Regions from separate parts of the Halomonas sp. NYA30 genome, predicted to be linked through region 2. Evidence: predicted binding sites of a transcription regulator. Region 2 holds the regulator's gene; the other holds the start of a gene.

Region 1 (3,416 bases), 850 kb from region 2:
GCTCTCTAGTAAGCGCATCATCTCCTTGAATGCTATTCGTTGCTAAGCTGCCAGCACGCGCAAGCTGAGTAACTTCCACATCATAACGTCCTGCAGTCGCTTCACTGCTGGCTGTCGCTTTAATAGCAGTGCCGCCGCGTATTTCGGTAGATAAGCTTTGATAAAGCTCAGGATCGTTAAGTTTATTCACTGATGTCTGAAACTGAGACAAAGCGTTTTGTAACTGCCCGTAGCCAGAAATCTTGGCAGTCTGCTGCTCTTTCTGCTGCGTGATAGGCGCTAGCTTTTGGCGCTCTGCACCGCGTAGCTGTTCCAATAGACCAGTGAGATCTAGCCCTGATCCAACGCCAAGAGAGGTGATCGTAGCCATTGGCCCAGTTCTCCATATAATTAACTAAAATTGTCCATATAAAGTATATCGGCAGAAAAGGCGATAACTTTAGCCTTTTTTCTTAGTATCAAACGAGAAAAGCTAGGCTTGGCTAACCTGGCTTCGTACTTATTTATTTTTATGATAACTTACTGTTTTGGCTAATTTTGTGATGGCTGCTGATTCAACCCTGAAAGCTGTTGGGTCAAGTAGCTACTGGTAGAGTTCATTTGAGACATCAGCGTATCCAGTTGCGCAAATTGTGTTCGGTAACGCTCTACCGTCTCCTCGATACGACCTTCTGTGCGGGAAAAACGCTCACCAAAAGACTCTACTCGCCGCTCAGACCCACTGATGGCGCTTTGCAAAGTTCCAGAATCATTCAGCATTTGTCCAATAGCCTCATTGACCTGACCCGCCATACCACTTTTGCTATCGGCTCCTGTAAAGAAATTCGCCAGCGCATCAGGCTCGTTACCAATAACATTATCTAGCTTGTTCTCGTCTAGCTCTAAGGTGCCATCCACCTGCAGAGAAATACCAACGTCGGAAAGGGTTTGTAAGCCTTCCCCTTCCATCATCCCGCTGAGCACCCCACGTAGCGTTGACTCAACAACGCGAGTCGCACTATCACCATTCAGTTGGCCCGCCTGGCCGCTGGCAGCATCAAACGCTGTTAAATCGCCAATGGAACTTTTAAGCGTATTAAACGCTTCCACAAAGGCTTGTACTCCCTCCTTGATGGCTTGATTGTCCTGTGCAATGGTGATGGTGTTAGACGTATTCGCTTCGTTTAGATCTAATGTCACCCCCTGAATAGCACCTTCAATCTGATTGGAAGAGCTGACAATACCGATACCATTTACGTTAATACGGGCGTTTTGACCTTCTTGCACTACCTGCGCATCACTGGTGGTAACGTCGGTGGCTAAGATGTCACTGAAATTCGTGCTTTGGATGCTAGCATCAGCACCTGTTTCTGTTGCGTTAACAGACAACCGATATCCTTCGCCATCATTGATAATAGACGCGTTCAGGCGACCATCACTTTCTGTATTAATAGCATCACGAATACCTTCGAGAGAGCTTCCACTTGCAATAGCGATGGGATCCAACTCGCCGTCTGCAAGCGTAAATGTCAGTTCGGTATCACCATCAATAATCGTTTCATCTGGTGCTGTAACGCGCTCAGTTGCAAGACTGCCAGCAGTAGCCAACTGCTCTACTTCAACAGCATACTGACCCGGCTGTGCTTCATCACTGCTAGTTGCACGAACCCCATCTCCCTCTACAGAAGTGGTTAAGCCTCCATAAAGCTCAGGGTTATTAAGTGCAGATGCCGCAGTCTGTAGTTGCGACAAGCCACCTTTTAGCTGTCCATACGCGGATATTTTTGCTTCTTCAGATTCAACCTGTTGTTGAATGGGCACCAGCTTTTGCTGTTCTGCTTCACGCAGTTGATCTAATAAGCTTGTGAGATCTAAACCAGAACCAACGCCAAGCGATGTAATAGAAGCCATAAAACCAATGCCTTTTTTGAATACGTTTTGCTACGCTTGGTACTCCTCATTACCGCTTGTTCTTAAAGCTATGCGTAACACTATTTTTTAATACAATTACCTTAATATAACGGCTAAGTGAACTATAACTTGAATATTTGGCTGTTTTTTTCGTATTAAGACGTAATGCCAAGTAACAGTCCGTAATGCACGCTCGAAGTATTAAGGAAGGTCCGCTAGTAACGCCACGTCCTAATTACTCTTTCTCCCCACCCCAATGTAACGCAGCCCTGCCTCTTCAACGGCGTCGGGCGTGTACAAATTACGCCCATCGATAACGACGTTGTTGGTTAGCTGCTCAGCTAGCCAGGTGAAATCGACACTGCGAAACTCTTTCCACTCGGTGCAAATCACCAGGGCATCGGCGCCTTTCACGGCTTGAATCCGGTCGCCCGCTAGCATCAGGTCATCCCGCTCCCCATAAAGGCGGCGGCATTCCGCCATCGCTTCAGGGTCAAACGCTTGCACCTTCGCCCCCGCTTGCCATAGCGCTTCCATCAACGTGCGGCTTGGGGCTTCGCGCATATCATCGGTGTTGGGTTTAAACGCCAAGCCCCACACCGCTATGGTTTTGCCACTTAGATTGCCTAAGTTATCTTGCAGTTTTGTGAACAGGGTCTGTTTCTGGCGCAAATTAACCGCTTCGACGGCGCTGAGCAGTTCCGGCGTATAGCCTAACTGGCGCGCGGCGCGCTCTAACGCCTGAACATCTTTGGGGAAGCAGGAGCCGCCGTAGCCACAGCCTGGGTATATAAAGTGGTAGCCAATGCGTGGGTCGCTGCCAATGCCACGGCGCACGTCTTCGACATCGACTTCCAGCCGTTCAGCAAGGTTGGCGATCTCGTTCATAAAGCTAATTTTGGTGGCGAGCATGGCGTTGGCCGCGTATTTGGTCAGCTCGGCGGCCCGCACGCTCATAAACATCAGTTTTTCGTGGTTGCGATTGTAGGGGGCATAGCACTCTTGCATCCGCGCTTTCACCCGCTCGCTTTCCGTGCCGACAATAATGCGTGCGCCACGGGTAAAATCTTCAATCGCCGCTCCTTCTTTCATAAACTCCGGGTTGGAGCAAACGTCAAAGGCGTGAGATACGCCGCGCTGTTCAAGCACCTCGCTAATAGCGGCCTGGACTTTTTCGGCGGTTCCCACCGGTACGGTCGATTTATCGATCACCAGCTTGTAGCTATCCATATGCTGGCCAATGGTGCGCGCCACTTCCAGCACATAACGTAGGTCGGCACTCCCGTCTTCATCGGGCGGTGTTCCCACGGCGATAAATAGCAACTCGCCATCTGCTACGGCTTGTGCCGCATCGGTCGTAAAGCGTAAGCGCCCTGCGGCTACGTTGTGGGTAACGATAGTGCTAAGCCCTGGCTCAAAAATCGGTACGTCGCCCGCATTAAGCTGCGCAATCCGCTCGGCGTTAACATCCATGCAGGTGACTTGATGGCCCACATCGGCTAAACAAGCGCCCGCGACAAGGCCGA
Region 2 (3,416 bases):
ATATGAGAAATATTGAACCCTTGGCGCTCTAAATGACGCACGACGGCAATAGCCCGCGCGGATGAAAGCTCCCAATTAGAGGGAAAGCGCGCTGTCGAAATGGGTACGCTATCGGTATGACCTTCCACCGAAATCTGCCCGTCAAAACTGGCTAATACATCGATAAGGCTTTCAACCACGCCGCGCCCTTGAGGCGTCAACACTGCTTGGCCACTGGAAAATAATAGGCTGTTATCAATACGCAGTGTGACCCCTTCACGCCCTTGCGACACGCTCACTCCAGGAATATTGAGCCCGGAAAACTGCGGCTGCAGCCCTTGGTGGCGGGGCTGTATACCTGTGGCAAGTGACGCTAGCGGCAGCGATGATACAGCGCTAGCCGAGCGCATAAAAGCCGTATCCGCCGCTTCACCACCCCCCGGTGGCGTCAGTGAAAGCAAGAGGACAAATAGCGTGATGAGCAGCGTCAGCACATCAAGATAGCTGGTTAGCCATCCCTCTTCGCCCTCCCCAGGCGAGACCGGTATTTCCAGGGCGTGACGGGTATCACGGTCTAACATGATAACTATCCCTTCGCCGCCGAACTAACCGAGGAGTCTGGTCTTGGTTTGACGCTGTTATCACGAATTTCATCGTGGTAATTGGCCACAAACGAGTTAAGGGTCTCTTCAATGAACGAGGGCAGACGGCGCTTAGTGATCAGTGAGATGCCTTCCAAAACCATGTTCATGGTAATCAAGCGCTCTTCGGTCCGGCGCTCTAGCTTCACTGCAATCGGCTTAAACACCAAATTGGCGAGTAAAATGCCGTAGAAGGTGGTCAGCAGTGCCACCGCCATGCGTGGGCCAATGACCTGCAGGTCGCCAGCATCCATGACTTCCAGCATGTTCACCAGCCCCACCAGGGTGCCGATCATGCCAAACGCGGGTGCATAGGTGGCCATGGTGCGAAATATTTGTGCTTCAGCCTGTTCACGCGCTTTCAGGCGGGCAATGCGCCAGCGCAGCATGTCAAAAATTTCGTCCTCTTTGGTGTTGGCGATCACCAGTTGAATGCCGGTGCGTAAAAACGGATTGCGGGTATGCTCTAGCTCGCGCTCAACCGCCCGCACATCGCCTTTAAACCACAGTCGTGACATATCGACCAGTTCCCGGATATCGTCACGCATATAGGTGTTTTCGCGCCGGAATACTAGGCCCACCAACCGCACCACACGGAGCACTTCTCTCAGCGGATAGCTGATAAAGGTAGCCGCCAACGTACCAGTCACCACAATGGCCAGGCCCGGCAAATTGATAAAGCTTGAAGGGGACTCTGCGGTCAAAAACAGTACACTGACCAGCAGCAATATGCTGGCAAATATACCTATCAGCGTCGAAGGATTCATCCACGGCTCCTTGCCGGTCACAAGTGAGTAAAAAAGAGGTGTTATGCCGAGTCGTGTAAACGCGCACGTAAACGGCTGACGGCCTGACTGTGTAGTTGAGAAACGCGTGATTCCGTTACGCCCAACACAGCCCCTACTTCCTTGAGGTTGAGTTCTTCCTGGTAATACAGTGCCATGAGCAGTTTTTCACGCTCTGGCAGTGCGTCAATCGCATCAATCAGCGTTTGCCGCTGCTGGCCATCAAGCAACTGCTCGAACGGTGAGTTGCTCAGTTCATTACTGACCGGCTCGCCGCCATCGGCCACCAGCTCTTCAAACGGCAGCAATTGGCCACTGTTGGTGTCATTGAGGAGCTGCTGGTATTCACTCAACGGCATTTCAAGATGGTGGGCGATTTCGTTCTCTTCCGGTGCTCGCCCCAGCTGTTGTTCTAACTGGCGAACGGCATTGTCTACTGCGCGCGCTGAACGACGCACACTGCGGGGCAGCCAATCGCGGGTGCGCAATTCATCCATCATCGCACCGCGAATTCGTTGGCTGGCAAAGGTCGCAAAGGTCGCACCTTGGGTAGCATCAAAGCGACCGAGCGCTTCCAGCAGCCCTACCATCCCTGCTTGAATAAGGTCATCGAGCTCAATGCTGGCTGGTAAGCGGACCTGAAGCGTCAAGGCCTGACGTCGTACCAGTGGCATATATTGCGTCAACAGCTCACTCTGTTTGATCCTACCTTGTGCTGTGTACATCCTTTCGCCTCGCGGCTATACAGCCTTCACTGATAGTTCACAATCATTTGCAGCCCCTGCACTCGAACCGGCCGTTGGCCTGGGCGTAAGGCGAAACGAAAATGCAATGGCACACCTGCCGTCCGTCCTGCCAATGCGGTAGTGGACCCGCGCATGCCGGTTAACGCAACGCACTGCTCAGGATGGCACAACCAAGCGTTTAACAGCGCACCGGGAGGATGGCTGAACTGCCACTGAATACGCTCAAGCTGCTTTGTCCGAAGATTCGCCGCAGCGGGCGGAGAAACGTTTTGGCTAGCGCTTGCCCGATCACTCATCGCCACCATCAGCCCAGGAACCTGGGTGCTCCAACTGCCGGTAGCGGCCTGGGCACTCGCCGTTAATCCTGCCAGTAACCACCCTGTTAGCAGTAGCGCCACCAGCGGCAGCGCCCTTCTTAATTGCAAGCTTAGCATGCTTAGTCACCTTGGCGGAGTATGCTCATCGTGCAAGTACCAGTAGTTCCATATTTAAGTAGTATTCGGCGGCACCACGCAAGTTGTCGAGCAATCCCTGGCGCGGCAAATGCGGTTCATGAAGCGCTAGCAAACGACGCGGCCCACCGTGTTCCTGTAGCTGGCGCAAGGTGCTGTACATGGCAGCAAAGGCATCGGCATCGCTATTGATCCATAGTGCCCAACGGCTGTACTGAGCGCGTAACTGAGCAAGGTCAGCAGTATCTGCCGCCACGATATGCACATCCCAGTCTTCAGGGTCACCGGCCCAGCTTCGACCTAACGTGGACCACTGCCCCAGACGTGCTTTGACTTTGTTTACCTGAGAGGCACCGCTACCGGGCAGCCCAACCACTATAAGCGGAATTTTGGGTCTGGGTGGCGCTATCGCCTCAGGCGCTTCTGCTTCTACTGCTGCAGCCGTAGGCGTTAATAACGATGGGCTCTGTTCTGGTTCTGGCACATGCTCGGCCGCCGCGACATCAACCGCCCCTTCCGCCTGCTGCTGGCGCTGCAGATTCGCCCACTTACGCAGCCCTGAAGCTTGATCTTGATCGCTCACGTCACACCCTCTCGGCTGACACTGCCCATTTGGCGAATCGCATCGCGGGCCATAAACGCGTAAACCAGCGCATCAAGCATGCCAGTATCGCGACGCCGACGGCTCGTGCCTAATAAATTGAGCAGGTCGCCGCGCAGCGTTTGCGCCTCTTCATCATCGGCAACATCAAGATGCCCGGCAACGGATGCCAAGCCGCTGGCCATGAGTAGGCGCACTTCGGCATTAACATC

Evidence for each region. Region 2 encodes FliA, which starts transcription of late flagellar genes. Its sites were predicted from a motif close to CTAAAGTTNNNNNNNNNNCNGCCGATA; they were not measured.
Region 1: a site for FliA is predicted at 1,998-2,024, ahead of fliD (flagellar filament capping protein FliD). Genes of this name have one in related genera too.

Annotation. Positions count from the first base shown of each region.
Region 1 is NZ_OZ334477.1:3,902,058-3,905,473, forward strand. It holds gene fliD (flagellar filament capping protein FliD) at 1-370, opposite strand, end outside; gene fliD (flagellar filament capping protein FliD) at 532-1,890, opposite strand; gene ACWI0H_RS18115 (UDP-glucose dehydrogenase family protein) at 2,122-3,416, opposite strand, start outside.
Region 2 is NZ_OZ334477.1:140,341-143,756, reverse strand. It holds gene ACWI0H_RS00670 (OmpA/MotB family protein) at 1-560, opposite strand, end outside; gene ACWI0H_RS00665 (motility protein A) at 566-1,387, opposite strand; gene ACWI0H_RS00660 (RNA polymerase sigma factor FliA) at 1,429-2,130, opposite strand; gene ACWI0H_RS00655 (flagellar protein FlhE) at 2,157-2,585, opposite strand; gene ACWI0H_RS00650 (hypothetical protein) at 2,611-3,186, opposite strand; gene flhF (flagellar biosynthesis GTPase FlhF) at 3,183-3,416, opposite strand, start outside.